DNA from 2 places in the Paenibacillus sp. FSL R5-0623 genome. Region 2 is predicted to be linked to the other one. Evidence: predicted binding sites of a transcription regulator. Region 2 holds the regulator's gene; the other holds the start of a gene.
The links. The regulator Rex, encoded in region 2, represses fermentation and respiration genes when NADH is low (regulators of the CRP and FNR family bind a similar motif). The targets are predictions, from matches to a motif close to TTGTGAAATATTTCACAA.
Positions count from the first base shown of each region.

Region 1 (11,402 bases), 180 kb from region 2:
CCGGATTGATACATGTACATGATCAGTTCTTTGCCTTCATCCGTGGATTTGGTGATCTGGGCACGACCCCGTTTCATATAATAAAGTTTGTCAGAGATATCGCCTTCCCAGTACAGATGTGTACCTTCCGGATAAGTTCTATCTTTCATTGTAACCAGCAGATGGTTGAAATTGGCTTCCGAGAAACAGTTGGTATTACCGCGCTTTTCCAGTACAGTTGTTAGTTCTCTCATAAGTCTATCTCCCCTTTGTGTCCATCGGACGACCTTCTGTAATAAGCAGTAGCCTCCGAGGTTCGCCGCAAACCGTTGCCGTCCTGATCAGGGTCATCTCGGCCGGGAGGAAGGACGGTACAAATTGCGGTGGTTCAATTTTTAAGTTCAGTATATACCTAATCTTACCGTTTGAGGGGGAAGGAAAGGGGGCAAAAATGACGAAATTTCAAACATTGTGATAAAATTCACTTTTGATGGGGAGGATGAATTTTACAGCCCTATATTTTAAATAGGAAGTGAAAATGGTCGTATGAAGGACACTACAAAACTTAAATTAAATTTGTTATACTTTGTGAAAAAAATCACATAATTAAGTTTAATGTCATGTTACGATGTGAATGTAAACGAGAGAGACAAACTAATACGAACCTTTAGGAGGATGAGGGAGATGGCTGTAAAGAACGAAGTCGCCCCAGCAAAAGAACCGACAGCAGGTCAGTATATTCAAACGTTAATCGACAAAGCGAATAAAGCACACGCTGCATTCATGAAGATGGACCAGAAGCAGATTGACCGTATTGTGCAAGCGATGGCGCTTGCGGGTCTGGATAAACACATGATGCTCGCCAAGATGGCCGTAGAAGAAACAGGCCGCGGAGTATATGAGGATAAGATCACCAAAAATATATTTGCAACAGAATATGTGTACCACAGCATCAAATATGACAAAACCGTAGGTGTGATTGAAGATAACGAATATGAAAGCTTCCAGAAAATTGCGGAGCCGGTCGGCATTATTATGGGGATTACACCCGTTACCAATCCAACATCAACGACGATGTTTAAAGCACTGATCTCCATCAAGACGCGTAACCCGATCATCTTTGGTTTCCACCCATCTGCACAGAATTGTAGCCGGGAAGCTGCCAAAATCCTGCTGGAAGCGGCTGTGAAACATGGTGCACCAGCAGATTGCATTCAGTGGATTGATGATCCTTCCATGGATCGTACAAACGAACTGATGAATCACAATGATGTGGCTCTCATTCTGGCAACAGGCGGATCAGGCATGGTACGTGCAGCGTACAGCTGTGGTAAACCTGCACTGGGCGTAGGACCGGGTAACGTACCTTGCTTTATCGAGAAAAGCGCGGATATCAATCAGGCAGTAACGGATTTGATCCTGTCCAAGTCTTTCGATAACGGTATGATCTGTGCTTCCGAGCAAGCGGTCATCATTGAAGAACCGATCTTCGATCAAGTGAAGAAAAAAATGATCGCAAACGGCTGTTACTTTGTTAACAAAGATGAAGCAGCAAAATTGACAGCGGGTGCGATTAATGCCGAGAAATGTGCGGTGAACCCGGCGATTGTTGGTCAATCTGCGGTAAGCATTGCGAAATTGTGCGGTATTGAAGTTCCAGCAGGCACCAAAATTCTCGTGGCCGAGATTGAAGGGGTAGGTACCAAATTCCCATTGTCCGCTGAGAAATTAAGTCCGGTACTGGCTTGTTACAAAGTCAAAACGGCAGCAGAGGGCATTGAGCGTGCAGCAGAAGTGGTTGCTTTTGGCGGCATGGGTCACTCCTCGGTTATCCACTCCACAAATGAAGAAGTGATCGGCAAATTCGCAGATCGTCTGCAAACTGGACGGATTATTGTGAACTCACCATCCACACATGGTGCCATCGGGGATATCTACAACACAAACATGCCGTCACTGACACTGGGATGCGGATCATACGGACGTAACTCGACTTCTTCCAACGTAACCGCTGTGAACTTAATCAATGTGAAAAGGGTGGCTCGCCGTACCGTGAATATGCAATGGTTCAAAGTGCCGAACAAAGTCTACTTCGAAAAAGGGGCAACACAGTATCTTGCCAAAATGCCTGACATCACACGTGTGGCGATTATTACGGATGCCATGATGGTGAAACTTGGATATGTTGAAAAGGTAGAACACTATCTGCGTCAACGCCAAATGCCAGTAGCAATCGAAGTGTTCTCCGATGTTGAGCCAGATCCATCAACAACAACAGTAGACCGCGGAACCGAAATGATGCGCCGCTTCCAACCGGACTGCATTATCGCACTCGGCGGCGGATCACCGATGGATGCTGCCAAAGCCATGTGGTTGTTCTATGAATATCCAGACACGGACTTCAACGATCTGAAACAAAAATTCATGGATATCCGCAAACGGATCTACAAATATCCACGTCTCGGCGTAAAAGCGAAATTTGTAGCGATCCCAACCACATCCGGTACAGGTTCTGAAGTGACATCGTTCGCGGTTATCACAGATAAAAATCAAGGTAACACCAAATATCCATTGGCAGACTATGAGCTGACACCAGACGTAGCGATTGTCGATCCGGAGTTCGTATACTCCCTGCCTAGAACAGCCGTTGCAGATACAGGTATGGACGTACTGACGCATGCAATTGAAGCTTATGTGTCTGTCATGGCGAATGATTACACGGATGGACTTGCGATCAAAGCAATCCAACTGGTGTTCCAATACCTGGAGCAATCTGCACTGCAAGGCGACAAACTGGCACGTGAGAAAATGCATAATGCTTCCACGATTGCCGGTATGGCGTTTGCCAACGCATTCCTGGGCATTAACCACAGCTTGGCGCATAAATGGGGCGGTCAGTACCACACCGCACACGGACGCACCAATGCGATCCTGATGCCGCACGTCATTCGTTACAACGCGAAAAAACCGACCAAATTTGCATCGTTCCCGAAATATTCGCACTTTATAGCGGATGAGCGGTATGCCGAAATTGCCCGGATTCTGGGATTGCCTGCACGTACAACAGAAGAAGGCGTAACCAGTCTTATCAATGCCATTCGCAAACTGAACAAAACATTGGGCATTGAAGAATCGTTCCAGGAAATCGGATTTGATGCCAAAGACTTTGAAGCTCATGTAGATTATCTGGCTGACCGTGCCTTCGAAGACCAATGTACAACCGCCAATCCGAAGTTACCGCTGGTAACTGAACTGGCTGATGTATACCGCAACGCTTTCTACGGAAAGTTTGAATAATAAACTTAGAACGACGCGTGCCTTACGGCAATAAGATCAGGGTTCCCCGAGAGGGGAGCCCCGATTGCCGTCTTTCACACAATAACGAGAGGGCAGAAAAACAGGAGAGCGAAGCATCTGTTTTTCAGGAGTATTCTAAGATTTGATTTGCTCCGAGCATGGAGGAGCAAAAGGGTTCTAAAGAGGTAGTAATGGAATTCGTGATGTGGCTGTTTGAGCCAGATGTTCACACAATAACGCAGAGGGCAGAAAAACAGAAGAGCAAAACATCTGTTTTTCAGGAGTATTTTAAGATTTGGTTTGCTCCGAGCATAGAGGAGCAAAAGGGTTCTAGAGAGGTAGTAATGGAATTCGTGAGGTGGCTGTTTGAGCCAGATGTTCACACAATAACGGAGAGGGCAGAAAAAACTGAAGAAGCGGAGCGTTCGCCTTTATCCCCGGATTTTCCCCTTTGAAATATAAAATTGAAAAAATCCGGGGATAACAGCGATCGGAAGTTGTTCTGCCCGCGCAGTGGCTAAGTGTGAATTTACAGGGTTCAATGGGACACAGCGCAGGTGGAGTGAGTTAGTTCACTGACTTTGTGACAAAAATCACAGATGATGAAAGCCCCAAGTCGTATACTGAAAATGTAAGAAAAACATTCATCCCGCGGTTCCGGTTCCCAAGTAGAGAGAACATGTTCCGGTTTATGTGAAACAATTCACATTAATCGCGGCTCTGGGCACACAATGCTACGAATGAAGCAAGATGTTATGTGTCCAGAAATCCAAATTAGTGGAGGGATTACGATGTCGGTGATTGAAAAAGATGTCAAACAACAAACAGGCTGGAGAAACTTTACCAAAGGAACATGGACCAAATCCGTAGATGTGAATGATTTTCTGGCACACAACTTGTCTCCGTATTACGGTGACGAAGCATTTCTCGCAGGTGCAACCCAGAATACCAAAGAATTGTGGGATATCGTATCTGATCTGACCAAAAAAGAACGGGATAACGGCGGTGTCCTTGACGTTGATGTAAACACACCAGCGACTATTGTTTCTCACCAACCCGGTTATCTGGATCAAACCAAGGAACAGATTGTCGGCGTTCAGACCGATGCTCCGTTCAAACGTTCCATTCAACCAACAGGCGGAATTCGCATGATGATTGACGCATGTGAGGCATATGGCTTTGAAATGCCACAGGGCGTCATTGATATATTTACAAACATTCGCAAAACACACAACCAGGGTGTATTCGATGCTTATACTTCCGACATGCGTGCAGCGCGTAAAGCAGGAATTATTACAGGTCTGCCAGATGCTTACGGCCGTGGTCGGATCATCGGTGACTATCGTCGTGTAGCTTTGTACGGGGTAGACTTCCTGATTCGTAATAAAAAAGGCGAACTGAATGCACTCGAAGTTGATGTTATTGATGAAGATGTCATTCGTCTGCGGGAAGAATTGTCTGAACAGATTCGTGCATTGCAAGAATTGAAACAATTGGGCGATATGCACGGGTTCGATATTTCCTTGCCAGCGACAACAGCAAAAGAAGCATTCCAATGGTTGTACTTCGGTTATCTGGCTGCGATCAAAGAACAGAACGGTGCTGCGATGTCACTCGGACGTGTATCTTCTTTCCTGGATATCTACATTGAACGTGACCTGCAAGAAGGTATTTTGTCCGAAGAACAGGCTCAGGAATTGGTTGACCATTTTGTAATGAAACTGCGGATTGTCAAATTCCTGCGTACACCGGATTACAACGAACTGTTCAGTGGAGATCCAACATGGGTGACTGAGTCAATCGGTGGTATGTCAGTGAATGGCGAAACACGCGTAACCAAAAACAGCTTCCGTTTCCTGCATACTCTGCACAACCTGGGTCCTGCACCAGAACCAAACTTGACTGTTCTCTGGTCCACGAAACTTCCAGAAGCTTTCAAAGATTATTGCAGTAAAGTATCCATCGAAACCAGCTCAATCCAGTATGAAAATGATGATCTGATGCGTCCGATCTACGGTGACGATTACGGTATTGCTTGCTGTGTGTCGGCGATGAAGATCGGGAAACAAATGCAATTCTTCGGCGCTCGTGCCAACCTGGCAAAAGCTCTCCTGTATGCGATCAACGGTGGTCGTGACGAGAAATCCGGAGCACAAGTTGGACCTGAGTATCCTGCCATTACTAGCGAAGTGCTGGATTACAATGAGGTTATGAAACGCTTCAAACCAATGATGGAGTGGCTGGCGAAGCTGTACATGAACACCCTCAACGTCATTCACTACATGCACGATAAATACAGCTATGAGCGTATCGAAATGGCATTGCATGACCGTGACATTGTACGTACGATGGCTTGCGGTATCGCTGGTCTGTCGGTTACAGCAGATTCACTGAGTGCGATCAAATATGCCAAAGTAAAACCAATTCGTAACGAACAAGGCATCGCAGTTGATTTTGAAATCGAAGGAGACTTCCCTTGTTACGGTAACAATGAAGACAGCGTAGACAGCATTGCTGTTGAACTGGTCGAGAACTTCATGGGCATGATTCGCAAGCACAAAGCTTACCGTAACGCAGTTCCAACACAATCCGTTCTGACGATCACTTCCAACGTGGTATATGGTAAGAAAACAGGGACTACACCGGATGGTCGTAAAGCAGGTGAACCATTTGCTCCAGGTGCAAACCCAATGCATGGTCGTGACAAAAAAGGTGCACTGGCATCCCTTGGCTCTGTAGCCAAATTGCCTTATGAACACAGTCTTGATGGTATTTCCAATACCTTCTCTATCGTGCCAAAAGCATTGGGTAAAGAGGAGACTACACGTAAATCCAATCTGACTGCGATGATGGATGGTTACTTCGGTCAAAACGCTCATCACCTGAACGTTAACGTATTTGATCGTCAGCAACTGATTGATGCGATGGATCACCCGGAAAACTATCCACAACTGACTATACGGGTATCCGGATATGCCGTTAACTTCATTAAATTGACTCGTGAACAACAGTTGGATGTCATCAACCGTACGTTCCATGGCTCGATGTAAGTAATTTGCAAGTAGAAGACCGCTAGAGCAAGGCATTCCAAATCATATTAAACGCACAGCGGATGCGGATACAGAAAGGAAGAGGCAGCATGGTTAACGGACATATTCATTCACTCGAAACTTTCGGGACGGTTGACGGCCCAGGCATCCGCTTTGTGCTTTTTATGCAAGGATGTCTACTCAAATGTCAGTATTGCCACAACCCAGATACATGGGCGCTGGATGGTGGAAAAGAAATGACGCTAGAGGAGGTACTGGCTGAAATTGAGCCGTATCTATCCTACTATCGCAGCTCTGGAGGCGGACTCACGATATCTGGCGGAGAACCAACGTTACAGGCTCACTTTGTAGCCGAAATCTTCAAGGAAGTAAAGCGGCGTTGGGGATTGCATACGACGCTGGACAGCAATGGGTTTAACGAACCGGAGCGGATTCACGATCTGTTGGATAACACAGACCTGGTTCTGCTGGATCTCAAGCATATTGATGACGAGAAACATATCAAGCTGACAGGCAAATCCAACGAGAGAACGTTGAAAACAGCCAAGTGGTTGTCGGAGCAAGGTCGGAAAATGTGGATACGCCACGTGTATGTGCCTGGCATTCATAACGAGGAAGAGGATCTGCTTAACCTCGGACGGTTTATCGGAACATTGAATGGCGTCGAAAAGTTCGAAATTCTTCCATACCATCAGATGGGGATCTACAAATGGGAAGCGCTCGGTAAAGTATATCCACTGGATGGAGTTCCTTCACCAAGTGAAGAAGAAGTGGAGCGGGCGTATCGCCTGATCGAACAAGGTCGCCAGGAAACGGCTGACGTGGCTTGTTCAGGTAAGTAATCTGACCTTTATATGTAATAAAAACAATCAACCAAGCAGTCCTTGCGAACATGTTTCGCAGGGGCTGTTTTTTTGCTGTTATCCATTGTAAATGCAAGATTATGGGTCCAGTGAAGGATTTTATCCCTCCATTGATGAATTGTCATCCTTACGATGTAAGCTCCGGCTTTTTATAATCAGAGTGTAAAGCCAAATGCTCAATATCTTGAGGAGGGTCAACCCGATGAAAAAAAGAATGACATTACTGCTTTCATTATTGCTTATCACTTCATGGACTTTGGCGGGATGTGCAAGCTCAAGTAACGAGCCACAGCAAGGCGCAGGCAATACACCTGTGGAGGAAACAAGTAAGGAACCGGTTGAAATGCTTCTCCGCCACACGCAGGTGGGAGCCGACAAACAGAAAAGACTGGCCATTCTGCAGGATGTTGTGGACAAAGTTGAAGGTGAGATACCCAATCTGACCTTTACGCTGGATGGTGTCGAATCCGATGTGAATCGTAAGGAGAAGCTTCGCGGGGAGATGGCGGCAGGTAACCCGCCGGATATTTTTGAACTGTTCGGAAGCCCGGATTCCAAAGTGTATGCCAAGGAAGGTATGCTGCTTGATCTGACTCCAATCCTGCAAGAGCTGGGCATTCAGGACCAGTTTACATCGCTTGAACCGTTTACGTATGAAGGCAAGGTATATGGACTGCCGATTGGCGGTTCGGGCGAAGGTTTTTTCTATAATAAAGAGTACTTCGAACAAAAAGGATGGAAAGCCCCAACTACCATGGCTGAACTGGACAATAAACTGGCCGAGATCAAGGCTGATGGCAAAGTGCCGCTTGCTTCCGCATCCAAGGCAGGCTGGGTACCGCTTATGTTAACCAACCACCTGTGGTCACGGTATGCCGGACCGGAGATTACCGCAAAGTTTGCAACGGGTGAAGCGAAGTGGACCGATCCGGGTGTTGTGCAAGGTTTTGCCAAACATAAGGAATGGGTGGATAAGGGTTATTTCAAAAAAGGTGAGCTGGGCTTCGAGTATGCCGAATATACCACGCAATTTACAAGCGGAGAAGTGGTATTAATGTATGACGGAACATGGAAATCATCTGTATTCAAGGAAGGCCAGAGCGGTGAATCGCTCATTGGCAAGGTTGGATTCTTCAATATGCCTCCGGTAGAGAACGGAGCAGGAGATCAGACGTCTTTGATGAGAGATGTTAACAATGGATACGGATTCTCGGCAGCAGTGGCGGATGACCCGCAGAAGCTGGAAGCAGTGAAAGCTTTTATCAAAAATTTCTACAATGAAGATATGCAGATCCGCGGTCTTGTGGAAGATGGTGTGTTGCCTGCCATGAAGCTGGACGAGAAAGTGCTGACCGATAGCATTACCGATGATCTGATGAAAGAAATTGTGGCTGTGCTTAATGCGTCCAAGACGTCGTTCCCGGCATTTGATGCACTCGTTCAGGCCGATGTGACGACAGAGATCAGCAATCTGCAAATCCAGAAGTTGATTGGTGGGCAGACCACGCCAGAGAAAATGGCAGAAGAGCTGCAAAAGGTGCAAGAGGAAGCAAACGCCTCAGTGGAATAAATCAATCCAAGTTGAAACTGCGATCGTTGAAGTGACTGAAGGAGGCTGACTATGAATACTTCACTCCGCAGCCCGTTAATCTATACGTTGTTTGTAATGCCAGCCCTAATTCTGTTTGTAATGTTCTTCTTATACCCTATTGGCAGCTCCCTGTATTACAGCCTGACGAGTTGGAATGGGGTATCGGCTGAGCCACGTTTTGTGGGTTTATCCAATTATGTGAAGGCACTGACCGATGAACGTTTTTGGATTTCCACAAGGAATAACGGCTTTTTCATCGGATTTTCGGTACTGATTCAGGTACCCCTGATCGTCCTGTTTTCGCTTCTGATTGCCAATGTGAAAAGGCTGAAAGGTCTGTATAAAACAGCTGTTTTTTTACCATCCATCATGTCGACAGCCGTTATCGGTATCTTGTGGGGATTCATCTATGAGCCCAATATCGGACTATTAAACAAAATGCTTCATGTGCTGGGCATCGATCCCATCTACTGGTTATCGGATAACCGATTTGCCATGTTGTCCATCTTGGTGACCAACGCCTGGCAGTGGACGGGATTTTACATTGTCATGGTGCTGGCGGCCATACTGGCGATTCCCCGTGATCTGGATGAAGCGGCTGCCATTGATGGGGCAACGGCGGTACAACGAGCAATGCGAATTACGTTGCCGCTGATTCGGCCGATCATTTCGGTCGTGATCATGTTGTCCATTGCAGGTGCCATGAAAGCAGCCGACATCGTGATTGTCATGACCAAAGGTGGGCCCGCTGGGTCCACCGAGGTTCTGGCGACATATATGATCAAATATGCAATTACCAACTTCAAATATGGTTATGGCAATACCATTGCAGTGCTGATCTTTGCTCTGACGCTTGTGCTCACTGCGGTGTATCAACTGCTGGTGGCGAGGCGGGGCGAGAAGGTGGAATATTGATGGCGAAAAACATAAAAAGCAGTATACCTCATGTGTTGTTAATGTTGTATTTAATCGCGATTTTGTTTCCCTTTTTATTTGTAATTTTCTCTTCCTTCAAGCAGGATAACAATGAAATCGCCCTGAATCCATTCGGTCTGCCTACAACATGGGAGTTTAACAATTACGTGGAAGCCTGGGTGAATGCCAAGATTGGTACGTATTTTTGGAACAGCCTGTACATTTCGGTTTTATCGTCGGCGTGTACGATTGTGCTCGGGGCCATGTTCGCTTTTGCCGTAACCCGGATGAGACACCGGAGATGGAGCCTGTTTCTGTACAGCCTGATTCTGGCCGGTATGCTTATTCCCAACAATGCACTTATGCTGCCGATTTATCTGCTTGTTCGCAAAATGGGCATATTGGATACACATCTGGCATTGATCGTGCCCTATGTGGCCAATGCGATCCCGTTTACCATTATTATACTGGCGGCTTTTATGCGTTCTCTGCCTGGAGAAATTGAGGAAGCGGCTGTCATGGACGGCTTGAGGGCACCGGGTATCTTTGCTAAAATAGTGATACCTCTTACCGTTCCGGCTATTGTTACCGTTTTTATCGTTAATTTCCTCGGCAACTGGAACGAATTTTTACTCGCCAACTATTTCTTATCCACCGATAAATTGCGTACGCTGCCAGTGGGCATGGTCCAGTTTCGGGATCAATATCAGATGAACTATGCCCAGATGTCGGCAGGTATTGTATACAGCGTTGTACCTGTACTTGTGATCTACGCTATACTCCAGGAGAAAATTATAGAAGGAGTAACTGCAGGTGGTGTCAAAGGTTAATACCATGAACCAGTGAATAGGGAGAACGGGATATGAACTTGCGAATGAAGCTGGCCTTGGCATTTCTGCTGCTGATTATTGTACCGATGTGTGCACTGGGCATTGGCATGTTTCTGGTCACATCACATACGATTGAGAAAAAATACAATCAACAGGCCGAATATGCGCTTCAGGCCATCAGCTACAATATCGAGAATGTATTTCAGCAGATTAACAATGTGACCGACAACGGGATAGCCACATCGGTTTTTCAAATGGCGTTGAACGCCAAAGATCCGACCAAGCAGGATCTGGGAACCGGTAATCAGTTATCCCTCAATGCCAGCCAGCGCAATTTCCGTTCCCTTCTATATAACTATCCGTTCATCAGTTATGCCTTTTTATATGATTTGCGTTCGTCCGAGAACAACCAGATTGTCTCCATCTTCACCAAAGAGAATTTTCAAGCCCTTCCTTTCCAGCAATTCAAAGTGCATCCCTTATTCAACGAAATTCAGCAACTCAATGGTGTGCCCAAATGGCTCGCACCACTGGAATATCCCGAATTAACCGGGGTAGAGCCTGTCTTCACCCAGATCAGACTGGTCAAAGAACTCAGTTATTTTCAAAATATCGGCGTGCTTGTTGTTCAGATCAAAAAAGGAGAGATCGACCGGATCTTCCGTCACCTGCAAATCAGCGATTCGGCACAGGATACATCATTCCTGTTAATTAATGAAGAAGGGCTGATCGTCTATGATCCTGCAGGTATATATAACGGTGAGAACATGCAAAACCTTGGTGCTGAATCCAGCCGTTACGGTCCTGGCTTTAGTAGCGTCAGAACGGTCTTTGACGGCAAGGAGAGCATCATTTCGCAATATCATCTGAAGAACTA
Region 1 covers NZ_CP150233.1:4,485,442-4,496,843, reverse strand. The annotation lists gene MKY92_RS19720 (Crp/Fnr family transcriptional regulator) at 1-233, opposite strand, end outside; gene adhE (bifunctional acetaldehyde-CoA/alcohol dehydrogenase) at 664-3,276, shown strand; gene MKY92_RS19710 (hypothetical protein) at 3,435-3,731, shown strand; gene pflB (formate C-acetyltransferase) at 4,068-6,326, shown strand; gene pflA (pyruvate formate-lyase-activating protein) at 6,416-7,168, shown strand; gene MKY92_RS19695 (extracellular solute-binding protein) at 7,392-8,759, shown strand; gene MKY92_RS19690 (sugar ABC transporter permease) at 8,811-9,695, shown strand; gene MKY92_RS19685 (carbohydrate ABC transporter permease) at 9,695-10,525, shown strand; gene MKY92_RS19680 (sensor histidine kinase) at 10,558-11,402, shown strand, end outside.
Region 1: pflB (formate C-acetyltransferase) is a predicted target of Rex. The motif match lies at 3,968-3,985, and genes of this name have one in related genera.

Region 2 (11,402 bases):
TATCCGCACAGAGAACAACTTCAGGACGATTCGGATCTGGTTTCATATAGAATGCCTTGATTCCAGCAGGGTAATGTGTAATAAAGACCGGTGTATTGTACTTCTCAGCAATTGCTGTTTCGTGTGGTGCACCAAAGTCTTCTCCCCAAGGTATATCAAAGCCTTGTCCATGCAGGAATTCAATCGCTTCATCATACGTAATACGCGGGAATGGAGCTACGATGCCTTCGAGTTTGGATACGTCACGACCGATAGATTCCAGTTCTGCACGGCAGTTTTTTACCACGGATTGAACGACATGAGCGATAAATTTCTCTTGTACGCGCAGACTTTCCTCGTGATCTACAAATGCCATTTCCGGCTCTATCATCCAGAATTCAATCAAGTGGCGACGTGTTTTGGACTTCTCTGCGCGGAATGTTGGACCGAAGGAATATACCTTGCCCAGCGCCATGGCTGCAGCTTCCATATACAATTGACCACTTTGTGTCAGATAAGCATCTTCATCAAAGTATTTGATGTGGAACAGGTTCGTTGTTCCTTCCGCAGACGATGGTGTCAAAATCGGAGGATCAACTTGTGTGAATCCGTTACCATCAAAGAACTGCTGAACAGCGCGAATAATCTCTGCACGAATCACCATAACAGCACGCTGCTTCGTGGAACGAAGCCACAGATGACGATGATCCATCAAGAAATCAACACCATGCTCTTTAGGCGTAATTGGATAGTTTTCAGTCAGGTGAATGATCTCAACCCCTGTAACAGTCATCTCGTAACCGGACGCACTGCGAGGTTCTTCACGAATAATACCTGTAACATACAAAGAGCTTTCTTGGGTCAGGCTTTTGGAATTGTTCCAGATCTCTTCACTAACTTCACTTTTTACAACAACCCCTTGGATATATCCGGTTCCATCACGCAGCTGCAAAAACTGAATTTTACCGCTGGAACGTTTGTTGTTAATCCAGGCACCGATTGTTACGGTTTCGCCCACATGCTCGTTCACATTACGAATTACACAATTCGTATTCATGCCCATATCTCCCCTTGGTTCCTGAATTTGAAAATGCAGCGGGCAGGCTTATGCCTGTCCTCTGCACTTCCTTGTCATTCTATATTTACTTTACAGTTAGATTACTGAGAATTCAATACGATTCGGTGTGTATCACGTGCAATGACCAATTCTTCGTTAGTTGGTACAACGAGAACTTCCACTTTGGAATTCGCTGTTGTGATCCGGCGTGGTTCGCCAGAACGAATGGCATTCAACGCTTCATCCAGTTCAACACCCAGATAAGTGAGCTGCTCACATACTTTTTGACGAAGTACAACGGAGTTCTCACCTACACCAGCCGTAAAGACGATCACGTCTACACCGTTCATTGCAGCTGCATATGAGCCGATGTATTTACGCAAACGGTACTCGTACATTTCAAAAGCAAGCGTGGAGTTGGCATCGCCATTCTCCATACCTTCCGTAATCTCACGCATGTCACTGCTGATTCCCGAGATCGCAAGCAATCCACTGTGTTTGTTCAGCATGGAGTTCACTTCGCTTACGCTCAGTTCTTCCTTGTTCATTACATAAGGTACGATGGCTGGGTCAAGGTCACCAGAACGTGTTCCCATCATCAGTCCTTCAAGCGGAGTCATACCCATTGAAGTATCAACGGATACGCCACCTTTAACTGCGGTTACACTACCACCGTTACCCACGTGACAAGTGATGATTTTCAGATCTTCCAATGGACGATCCAGATACTCAGCAGCAGCCTTGCTTACGAAATCATGGGAAGTACCATGTGCGCCGTAACGACGTACTTTATATTTTTTGTAAAGCACACGCGGAATAGCATACAGATAAGCTTTTTCCGGCATCGTCTGATGGAACGCTGTATCAAAGACCATTACCTGTGGAACACCAGGCATATTGGCTTCAGCCGCACGAATACCCATCATTGCTGCAGGGTTATGAAGTGGAGCCAAGTCGAACAAACGACGAATTTCAGCTTTGGCAGCATCATCTACCAATGCAGATTCTTTAAATGCTTCACCACCGTGAACAACACGGTGTCCAACAGCTTGAATTTCACTTACAGAATCCAGTACACCATTTTCTTTATGAGTCAAAATATCAATGACTTTACGGATCGCTGTTGTGTGTTCCAAAATTTCACTAACTTCTGTAACATCCTCACGGCCTGTCGGTTTATGTGTCAGAATGGAGGAATCCATTCCGATCCGCTCTACCAGACCTTTAGCCAGTACAGATTCGTCAGTCATATTATACAGTTGATATTTGAGCGAGGAACTCCCCGCATTAATTACGAGTACTTTCACAGTCGGTCACCATCCTTGTCGTACTTGAAGAATCCTTCGCCTGTTTTGGCACCCAGGTGTCCTGCACGCACCATTTTCTTCAGGACTGTAGAAGGACGATATTTCAATTCTCCGAATTCACGGAACATTCTTTCGAGTGCAGCTTCAACAGAATCCAAGCCGAAACGGTCAGCCATTTCGAGTGGTCCATGTTGGAAGTTGTATCCGATGCGCATTGCGTCATCGATATCTTCAGCAGATGCAACACCTTCTTGCAATACATGCAACGCTTCGTTAATCAACAGGCAGATCAAGCGGGAAGTTACGAATCCAGGTGATTCATAGATCATGACTCCTTTTTTGTCCGCTACTTCTTCAACAAAACGTCTGGTCTCTTCGAATGTTGTATCCGAAGTTTTCAGTCCACGAATAATCTCTACAAGATCAACCCGGGATACCGGGTGAATAAAGTGCATACCAATAACACGCTCTGGGTATTTGGTCGAGCTTGCAAGCTCGGTCAAACTCAGCGTGGATGTATTACTTGCCAGAATGACATTGCTTGGGCAAACTTGGTCCAGTTGGCTGAATACTGCTTTTTTCGCATCCAGATCTTCTGAAATCGTCTCAATGACCATGTCACAAGTTCCAAGTTCAGCTAAATGAGCTACCTTGGTAATACGGGAAAGAATCAATTTCTTTTCCGCTTTTGTAATCGCCCATTTCTCCAGTTGTTTATCCAGATTGGTTTCGATCATGTTATATGCATGATCCAGCTTTTGTGTTGTATGCTCCACGAGAAGCACATCAAGTCCTTTGGCTGCGAGCATCTGGGAAATACCTTGCCCCATCGTACCGCCGCCGACAACTCCTATTTTTTTGAAAAACATGGTTCTGCTCCATCCTTTCGGTTCTCTATTTCTCTATTGTACCCTGTTCGCCGAAAATTACAAATTTCGACCCAACATATAATAATATCTTAGCACGAGTGAAATGTAAAAAAAAATAACCAGCATAAATAAATTATGCTGGTAGAAGGGCACTGTCACGAAATTGACAACGAAATTGTTCGCCAGACAAAACTTCCTCACGGATCAAGATGTCGAGTGAATTGTCGAAAATTGTCCGTTGTGCTTCAAGCAACTGCTTCGTCTGTTCCATCAGTTCTTGCAGAATTAATTTATTCTCTCGCATCAGTTCCTCGGTTGTGACCATATCCATGTTCACAATCCCAAGTGAAGTCAACCCCGAAGCCATCATCGTCTGTACAACATTGGTTGCTTGATCGAAGTCATTGCGTGAACCTGTGGAACGACCACCGTAGTACATCTCCTCCGCAGCTGCTCCTCCGAGTGCAATCATGATCTGCTCTTCCAGGAAGCGCTTCGTATAAAGGAACTGTTCCTGTTGCGGGTTATGACGTACATATCCCAGCGCCTGACCACGCGGACTAAGTGCCACCTGACTAACACTGCCTGGACGAACGAGTTCAGCCATAATGGCATGTCCCAACTCATGAATGGCGACCCTTTTCTTCTCTTCCACACTGGACTCACGGTCTGTCTTCTCACCCATCATGACTTTATCAATAGCCAGAGACAAGTGCCGCTGTTCGATGTTCAACAGCCCATCCCGCATGGCGTATATTGCCGCTTCGTTCATCACACTTTCGAGTTGTGCACCAGAGAAACCATATGATTCTTCCGCTGTTTTCTCCAGATTAACTTCCTTCATCAGAGGTTTATTCACCGCATGCAGTTCCAAAATATGCTTTCTGCCCTTTTTGTCAGGCAAGTCCACTTGAATGTGGCGGTCAAAACGTCCCGGGCGCGTCAGGGCGCTATCCAGCATCTCTTTACGGTTTGTTGCAGCAATAACCAGAATTCTTGGCGTATCAGAAGTATAGATTCCATCCATTTCCGTCAGGAGCTGATTCAGGGTCTGATCATATTCACGCTGTTGACCGCCTTCACGTTTACCCCCAATGACATCAATCTCATCAATAAAGATAATAGCGTTTTCCTTATTTTCCTTGGTGGCACGGGTCCTCGCGTCCTTGAACAAATCCCGAATTCTGCTGGCACCCACACCAACATACATTTCTACAAATTCACTACCCGATGCTGCTACAAAAACAGAATCGGTGTAATGGGCAGCAGCCTTGGCCATCAACGTTTTCCCCGTTCCTGGAGGGCCAGTCAGCAAAATCCCTTTTAACGGGCGAATCCCGAACTTACGGATTTCTTCATGTTTGATGAGAAAGTCAAGCGCTTCACGCAATTCCTGCTTAGCACTATCTTGACCTCCAATTTCTTCAAAAGTAAGCTTGGAAGGTCCTTTTTTCTTCCGTTTACGTTCCTGTGCAGCGCCTACTGTAATCCCGCCACGCATTTGCATCATGAACAATAAAGCTCCGACAAGCACCCCTGCAATCAGAATCGGAACAATATTAACACCAGTAAAAGCAAGGAAAATAATCAATACGGGAAAAAATCCGATGGCGACTTCTTTTGTCCACTTAGGCATTAGGCCACACTCCTATCTGACCGGGCACACGCGGCAGAATAATAAACTTGCTGGCATCTCCGTCTCTGAGACTGACATATACATTGTTGTCATCCATCGCTGTATTTACCTTCATTCCATTCGTCGCCATCTTTGACAACGTTGGTGTAATCTCGGTGTATTGCTTGTTCTCCATCGCCTGAGCTACGGTGAACATCGCATCCCCCCACCAACTTTCCAGTGCTTCACTGGAATGATCCACAACATCCAACTTTAGTGAACGTGTTCCAATCAGGGTCTGTCCTTCTTTGTGAATATATTGTACCAGTCTGCCCAAATCAACATCAGGTTGCAGATCCAGTTTCAATTGTACGTCATTGCGGTTAATAGTTAATTGAACGTCATTGACTCCATCGTACTGGGTAACCATCTTTTCAATCGGATTCTGCACGGCCACCTGACGATATACAAACCAACCTCCAAACAACACAACGGCTGAAATGACGGCAGTTAAAGCAATAGGCAATACTTTTAGCTTCAAGTGAATTACCCCTCCCAGATTTTGGCCTAACCTACTGGCTTATTGGTATATACGAATATGTGCATATTGACTCCTGCGAGAATTTCGACAGGATTATTTGTTTTGAATGTAACTTTGAGTACATATCTGAGTATATCACATCGTATATACAATTTCGAAGGCGAAAATATGAATAAATTATTAATTTTAACTATTTAAATCAAAAATGTTTACAGACAACACAAAGAACCGGTTCAGTCGGATATCCGTCTGCCGGTTCTTTCATTTCTTTAATTCTCTAGTTATGTCACTCTATTTGTTCTAGCTGTTCGGGAGTGTGTAGATCAGGTCCACCTGTTCTCCATTGCTAAAACGATAAAAGCGATAGTGGTTATGCGTACCGTCTTTATAATACACTTGCCACACATATATTCCATTCACAACTCCGGGCATGATTCGTTTAATCTCACCGGCAGGAACTTCAGAACTGAAGCGATTGCGGATCTGTGCTTCGGACATGCCATTCTGCAGCAGCTCACTGTGTACAGCGTTTCCACCCTTAGCCGGTTGATTGTTTGCATCGAATTTAACCCAGACCATAACATCCTGATTATCCTTATTTTTGCCGATCAGGGTCCAGTAGATGTTGTCAGAGCCTTCTTTGTCTCCCCAGATGTACTTGCGCAATTCATCATAGGATGTAATGCCCAGTTGCTTCTGTGCTGCCTGTATAGCGAGCGCTTCTTCCTTGCGCTGGTCCTGCGTGACATAGACGTAATAACGCTGAAGTCCAAACAGAATCAGAACCAGTGCAAGCAGCGAAATCCATATCCACTTCTTTTTTTTCTTCAAAAGCCGAACTTCCTTTCCCTATGATGCTCTGTCCTGCAATTAACGAGCAAGCAGACCATCAAATGCCAATTGAGACTCACGCAAAATGCGTTCTTCATCCAGCGTCAGACATTCGCCGTGTTTGACCACTTGTTTTCCATCCACCCATACGTGCTCAACATCTTTGGCAGAAGCCGAGTAGATCGTATGTGAGATCAGGTCTGTATGTGGATAGAAATGTGCCTGTTCAATATCAAGAGCGATAAAATCAGCCTTCATGCCGACCTCAAGTGCTCCGGTATTGTTCAAGAAAATGGATTTGGCACCGTATGACGTTCCGAGGAGTAACGCTTCGCCTGCTGGCACAGCCGTCGGGTCACCAGATACACCTTTGTGGATCAATGCAGCCAGTCTCATTTCCTCGAACATATCCAGGTTGTTGTTGCTTGCCGGTCCGTCTGTTCCGAGTGACACGGTAACTCCTGCTTTCAGTAACGCAGGTACCCGCGCAACACCGGAAGCGAGTTTCAGGTTACTTCCCGGGTTATGGGATACAGCCACATCATGACGAGCCAAAATTTCAATTTCTTCGTCATTCAGATGCACCGCATGTGCAACCAGGGATGGACGAGAGAAAAATCCCAGTTTCTCTAGATGTGCCACAGGACGCAGTCCATAATCAGCCACGTTCTGCTCCACCTCACGAAGCGTTTCAGACATATGTGTATGGAGAGGAAGGTTTAGGTCATTCGCGACCTGTACAAGCTTCTCTATGTAGTCAGGAGGGCATGTATATGGGGCATGTGGCGAGATTACAGTTGTTATACGACCATCTGCCTGTCCATTCCACTCACGTGCAAACGCTGCCGACTCCTCCAGCTTCCGCAATTGCTCTTCTTCCGAGCACAGCCCGATTACACCACGTGCCAGTGCTGCTCTAACGCCTGATTGCTCCACAACTTTGGCAACTTGATCCATGTGATCATACATGTCCAGGAAAGCTGTAGTTCCGCCTTTCAACATTTCAAGCACCGATAGCGAGGTTCCCCAATATACATCTTCTGAAGTCATTTTCGCTTCCATCGGCCACATTTTTTCCTGCAACCATACTTGCAATGCAAGATCGTCTCCGTGCCCTCTGAGCAACGACATCGCTGCATGACCATGCGTATTGATCAGACCCGGCAGGAAGAACAGTCCTTTTCCATCTACTTTGGTACTATTTTTGTCTTCATCCGGCAATGTCTCACCAATATGCACAATCTTGTCATTCTCAACAACCATGTATCCTTGGACCACGTTCCATGTTGTGCCGCCTTCATTAACGGCAAATTTGCCGTTGTGGATTACCCATCTATTTGTTGTCATCTTCCTCGTCGTCCTTTCCAGTCTCCAAGTAATAGGCCAAACTAAGCAGATCCGTTGTAAAGTCAGCATGGTGAATGCGGATATGCGGCGGTGTTTTTAGAATTGTTGGTGCAAAATTAAGGATCGCTTCGATTCCGGATTCAATAAGCTGATCGGCTACATTTTGGGCTTCCGTATCCGGAACCGTGATAATTCCGATGCGGATGTTATCCGTTTTAACCGCTTCCGTCAATTCATCCATTGGTTTTACCGTCAAACTGTTGATTTGACTACCAATCTTCGGTCCATATGCATCAAATACAGCAACAATCTTCATGTTGTCTTTCAGATATGCGTTGTAGTTGGACAAGGCTTGACCTAGATTACCCGCGCCTACCAGAGCTACATTAATTTGCTGATCGATCTTGAGAATGTGACGAATTTTCTCGATCAAATAGGATACATCATACCCGATCCCTTTACGACCAAAATCACCGAAGTAAGCCAGGTCTTTACGAATTTGGGCCGGATTCAGATCCAGCCTCTGTCCAAGCTCTTGAGAAGAAACAGTAGCCACCTCACGCTGATGCAACTCGTTCAAATAACGCAAGTATACAGGCAGACGTCGTACCACCGCTTCCGAAATTTTATCCGATTTCATTCTTGCTCCCCCTTACCAAGGCCACGATAAAATAATAGATGAAAAGATGAGCATTCTGTATAAACTCAAAGATAAACGTGACATTTTATACAGAATGCTCCTTGTAATTTAGGTTATAAGTTCTTGCGTGCAACTGCTTAAATCGGATACGGGAATATCTAATAAAGTTTAACGCCAAACAATAGTGTCATGCAATGATGTAACGAACAAAACAACCATTATTTTTGTCCATTAGCAGGTTTTTCCAACCACTCAGTAATTCGTGGAACCATTTGCTCCGTGAGCATATGCTCCATTTTGGGACCAGGTAATGAATATAAAAAGAATTTACCATAGTACGCTTCAATCACCCGTGTATCATAAACAATGACAATTCCTCTATCCTTTGCTGTACGAACCAATCGGCCAAATCCCTGTTTGAAACGAATAACCGCTTGTGGCACAGACAGTTTCATGAACGGATTTTTCTTCTGTTCTTGAAGCAACTCACTCTTGGCTTCCACTAACGGATGATTCGGTGGCTGGAAAGGCAGTCGCACAATAGCGAGACAGGTTAGCGCCTCTCCAGGGATATCTACACCCTCCCAGAAGCTGCTAGTGCCCAGAAGTACCGTTGCTTTGGCATCTTGGAACCTGCGAGTCAACTTGGATCGGCTTCCACTATCCACGCCTTGCCCAAGTAACGAGATGTCGTTACCAGAAAGAGCTTCTTTCAGCGGATCATAGACCTGTCGCAGCATCTTGTATGAAGTAAACAGAACCATCATGCGTCCCCGCGTAGCAATTGCCGTCTCTGCGAGTGATTGCACCAGCATATTAACAAAGTGCGCATCACCCACACTTCCCTTCACACTTGGGAAATCACGCGGAATCACCAGAAGTGCCTGATCGCGATAGTTGAAAGGTGATGGCAGCATAGAAGTTAACAGCCGATTATTCTCGGAAGCTTCCTGCAAGCCAAGCTGTTCAATCATGAACTGGAATGACTTATCCACAGAGAGCGTAGCCGATGTAAGCACAACACTTTTCTTTTTGTCAAAAAACAAATCCTTAAGCTGTGCACTGACATCTACAGGTACGGCATACAGCTGGAGAGATTTACTTCGGAACTGGCCGCTAGCTTCCATCCAGTATACCGTTTTGGCATCATCCATGCGCATGAAGAAACGTAGATTCTCCTTCAATGTGGTCAGATCTTTCAACAATCCTGTAATGTCCGTGATCAGACTATCCGATTGATAATCATCCTGATCCTCTTTCACCTCAAGCAGCAATTTGTCCCCTTTGCGAACCAAATCACCCAGAGTCACATAGATCTGGTTCTCCAGATCCTGCAACTCCTCCCATTTTGCCGGTTTCTGAGATGCTTTCAGACGCAGTGAAAATTGCCCCGTCTCTCCCGGTGAAGCATCACTCCGTTCAGGCAACAGACCGAACAAGGCATCGCTCATACGATCCCACAGTTCCTTGACCTCAACAGCCAGCGGGAACATCTGATCCACCATGGAGCCCCATTGCACTGAATTTTCATGCCCGGATAACTGGGAACGAAGCATAGGCAGCTGACCATTCCGACTGTCTTTAAACAGGCGGGTCAGTGTATGAACCAAGGTGAAATATTTCATATGCATTCCAAGATGTTTACCAGCGACATCCTCCAGATGATGTGCCTCATCGATCACAAGACTCTCATAGGCTGGCAGCAGCTGATGCGCGGCTTTCACATCCGTAAATAATTTGGAGTGATTGGTGATTACGATATCTGACAACCCGGCCTCATGTTTGGCACGATGGTAGAAACATTTGCGGAACCATGGACATGATCTTCCCAGACAAGACTCAGATTCGCTCTGTACCGTCTCCCAGAAGTCCCCTCCGCGTCCGCTAAGGTTAAGTTCCTCATCATCTCCGGTTTCGGTCTGCGTAAGCCAGACAATCATCTGAGCTGCTGTGAAATAATCCTCTTTAGGTGTGGCGAATTCACGTTTATTGATTTTGTGTTCAAATTTGCGCAGGCACAGGTAATGTCCACGTCCTTTGAAGACAGCGGCTTTAAACGGGAACGGAACCACTTGGGTTAGCATCGGAATGTCTCGCTCTCTCAATTGCTCCTGCAGATTGATTGTATGCGTGCTAACCATAACTTTCTGTTCTTGCTTCACACTTTCGTAAATAGCAGGCAAGAGATAACCCAGAGATTTACCAGTGCCTGTTCCTGCTTCGATCAAGAGATGTTTCTCTTCATCCAGGGCTTGCCTTACACTACTGAACATCTGAGTCTGCGCTTCACGCTCCTCGTAATGATCCAGCGTATCCTTCAGGTTCTCCCGAACCTGGTCCATAAACTGTTCGAAGCTTACACCATCAAGGGGGTTAGCCTCCCGCTCATCGCGTGGTGCACCAATATCAGTCCAATCACTTACATTAAGAGCAAGCTGACGATAATAGGTATGTCCGTCTAGGTCCTGAATCGGCTCTGCTTCCTTCTCACTGCGCATTCCGTCCAAAAACCAACCCAAATCACTGTCTTCTGGTGAAAACAGGTCACTGAGGCGCTGAATCGTTATGAGCGGTAATTCCTTTAACTCATCCAGACACTTGAGCAACACATAGGCTGTCGCCAGTGCATCACTGTCTGCCTGGTGAGGGCGATCATGTTGAAATCCAAATTCGGAAGACACATAACCGAGTTGATAAGAACCCAGTGATGGGAATGTAATCTTCAGAAAATCAATCGTGTCCAGAATGCGGCCAGTGAACGGCAAATAACCGCAACGGTCGAGAGCATTCTGCAAAAAGTGAAAATCAAAAGCGACGTTGTGTCCAACAAGCACCACATCATTAAGCAGCGGAACCATCTCCATCATCATCTCTTCGAGTGAAGGAGCGTCCGCCACATCTTCATCGGTAATACCCGTTAACCCCGAAATAAACGGGGGAATCGGTACACCAGGGTTCACATAAGAACTATATATTTGAGTTATGCTGTAGTCATGATCTATGATGGCAAGTCCGGCCTGTATAATCTCACCGTCGGACTGCGTGCCGGTTGTTTCGAAATCCAATACGGCAAATTTCATTGCAATGTACGGTCCCTTCCATTCCAGTCTATGTTACAGCATAGCAAAAAAAAGGGGATTTGAAAATTAACTGACAAAAAAGCGGTGTCCCCGCCGCTATGCCAAAGGAGGGAACACCGTTTTTTGTCGCCGAATT
Region 2 covers NZ_CP150233.1:4,304,750-4,316,151, forward strand. The annotation lists gene asnS (asparagine--tRNA ligase) at 1-1,036, opposite strand, end outside; gene MKY92_RS18765 (acetate kinase) at 1,138-2,343, opposite strand; gene MKY92_RS18770 (3-hydroxyacyl-CoA dehydrogenase NAD-binding domain-containing protein) at 2,340-3,212, opposite strand; gene MKY92_RS18775 (AAA family ATPase) at 3,346-4,848, opposite strand; gene MKY92_RS18780 (hypothetical protein) at 4,841-5,368, opposite strand; gene MKY92_RS18785 (DUF5590 domain-containing protein) at 5,669-6,199, opposite strand; gene MKY92_RS18790 (amidohydrolase) at 6,239-7,546, opposite strand; gene MKY92_RS18795 (redox-sensing transcriptional repressor Rex) at 7,533-8,186, opposite strand; gene dinG (ATP-dependent DNA helicase DinG) at 8,405-11,266, opposite strand.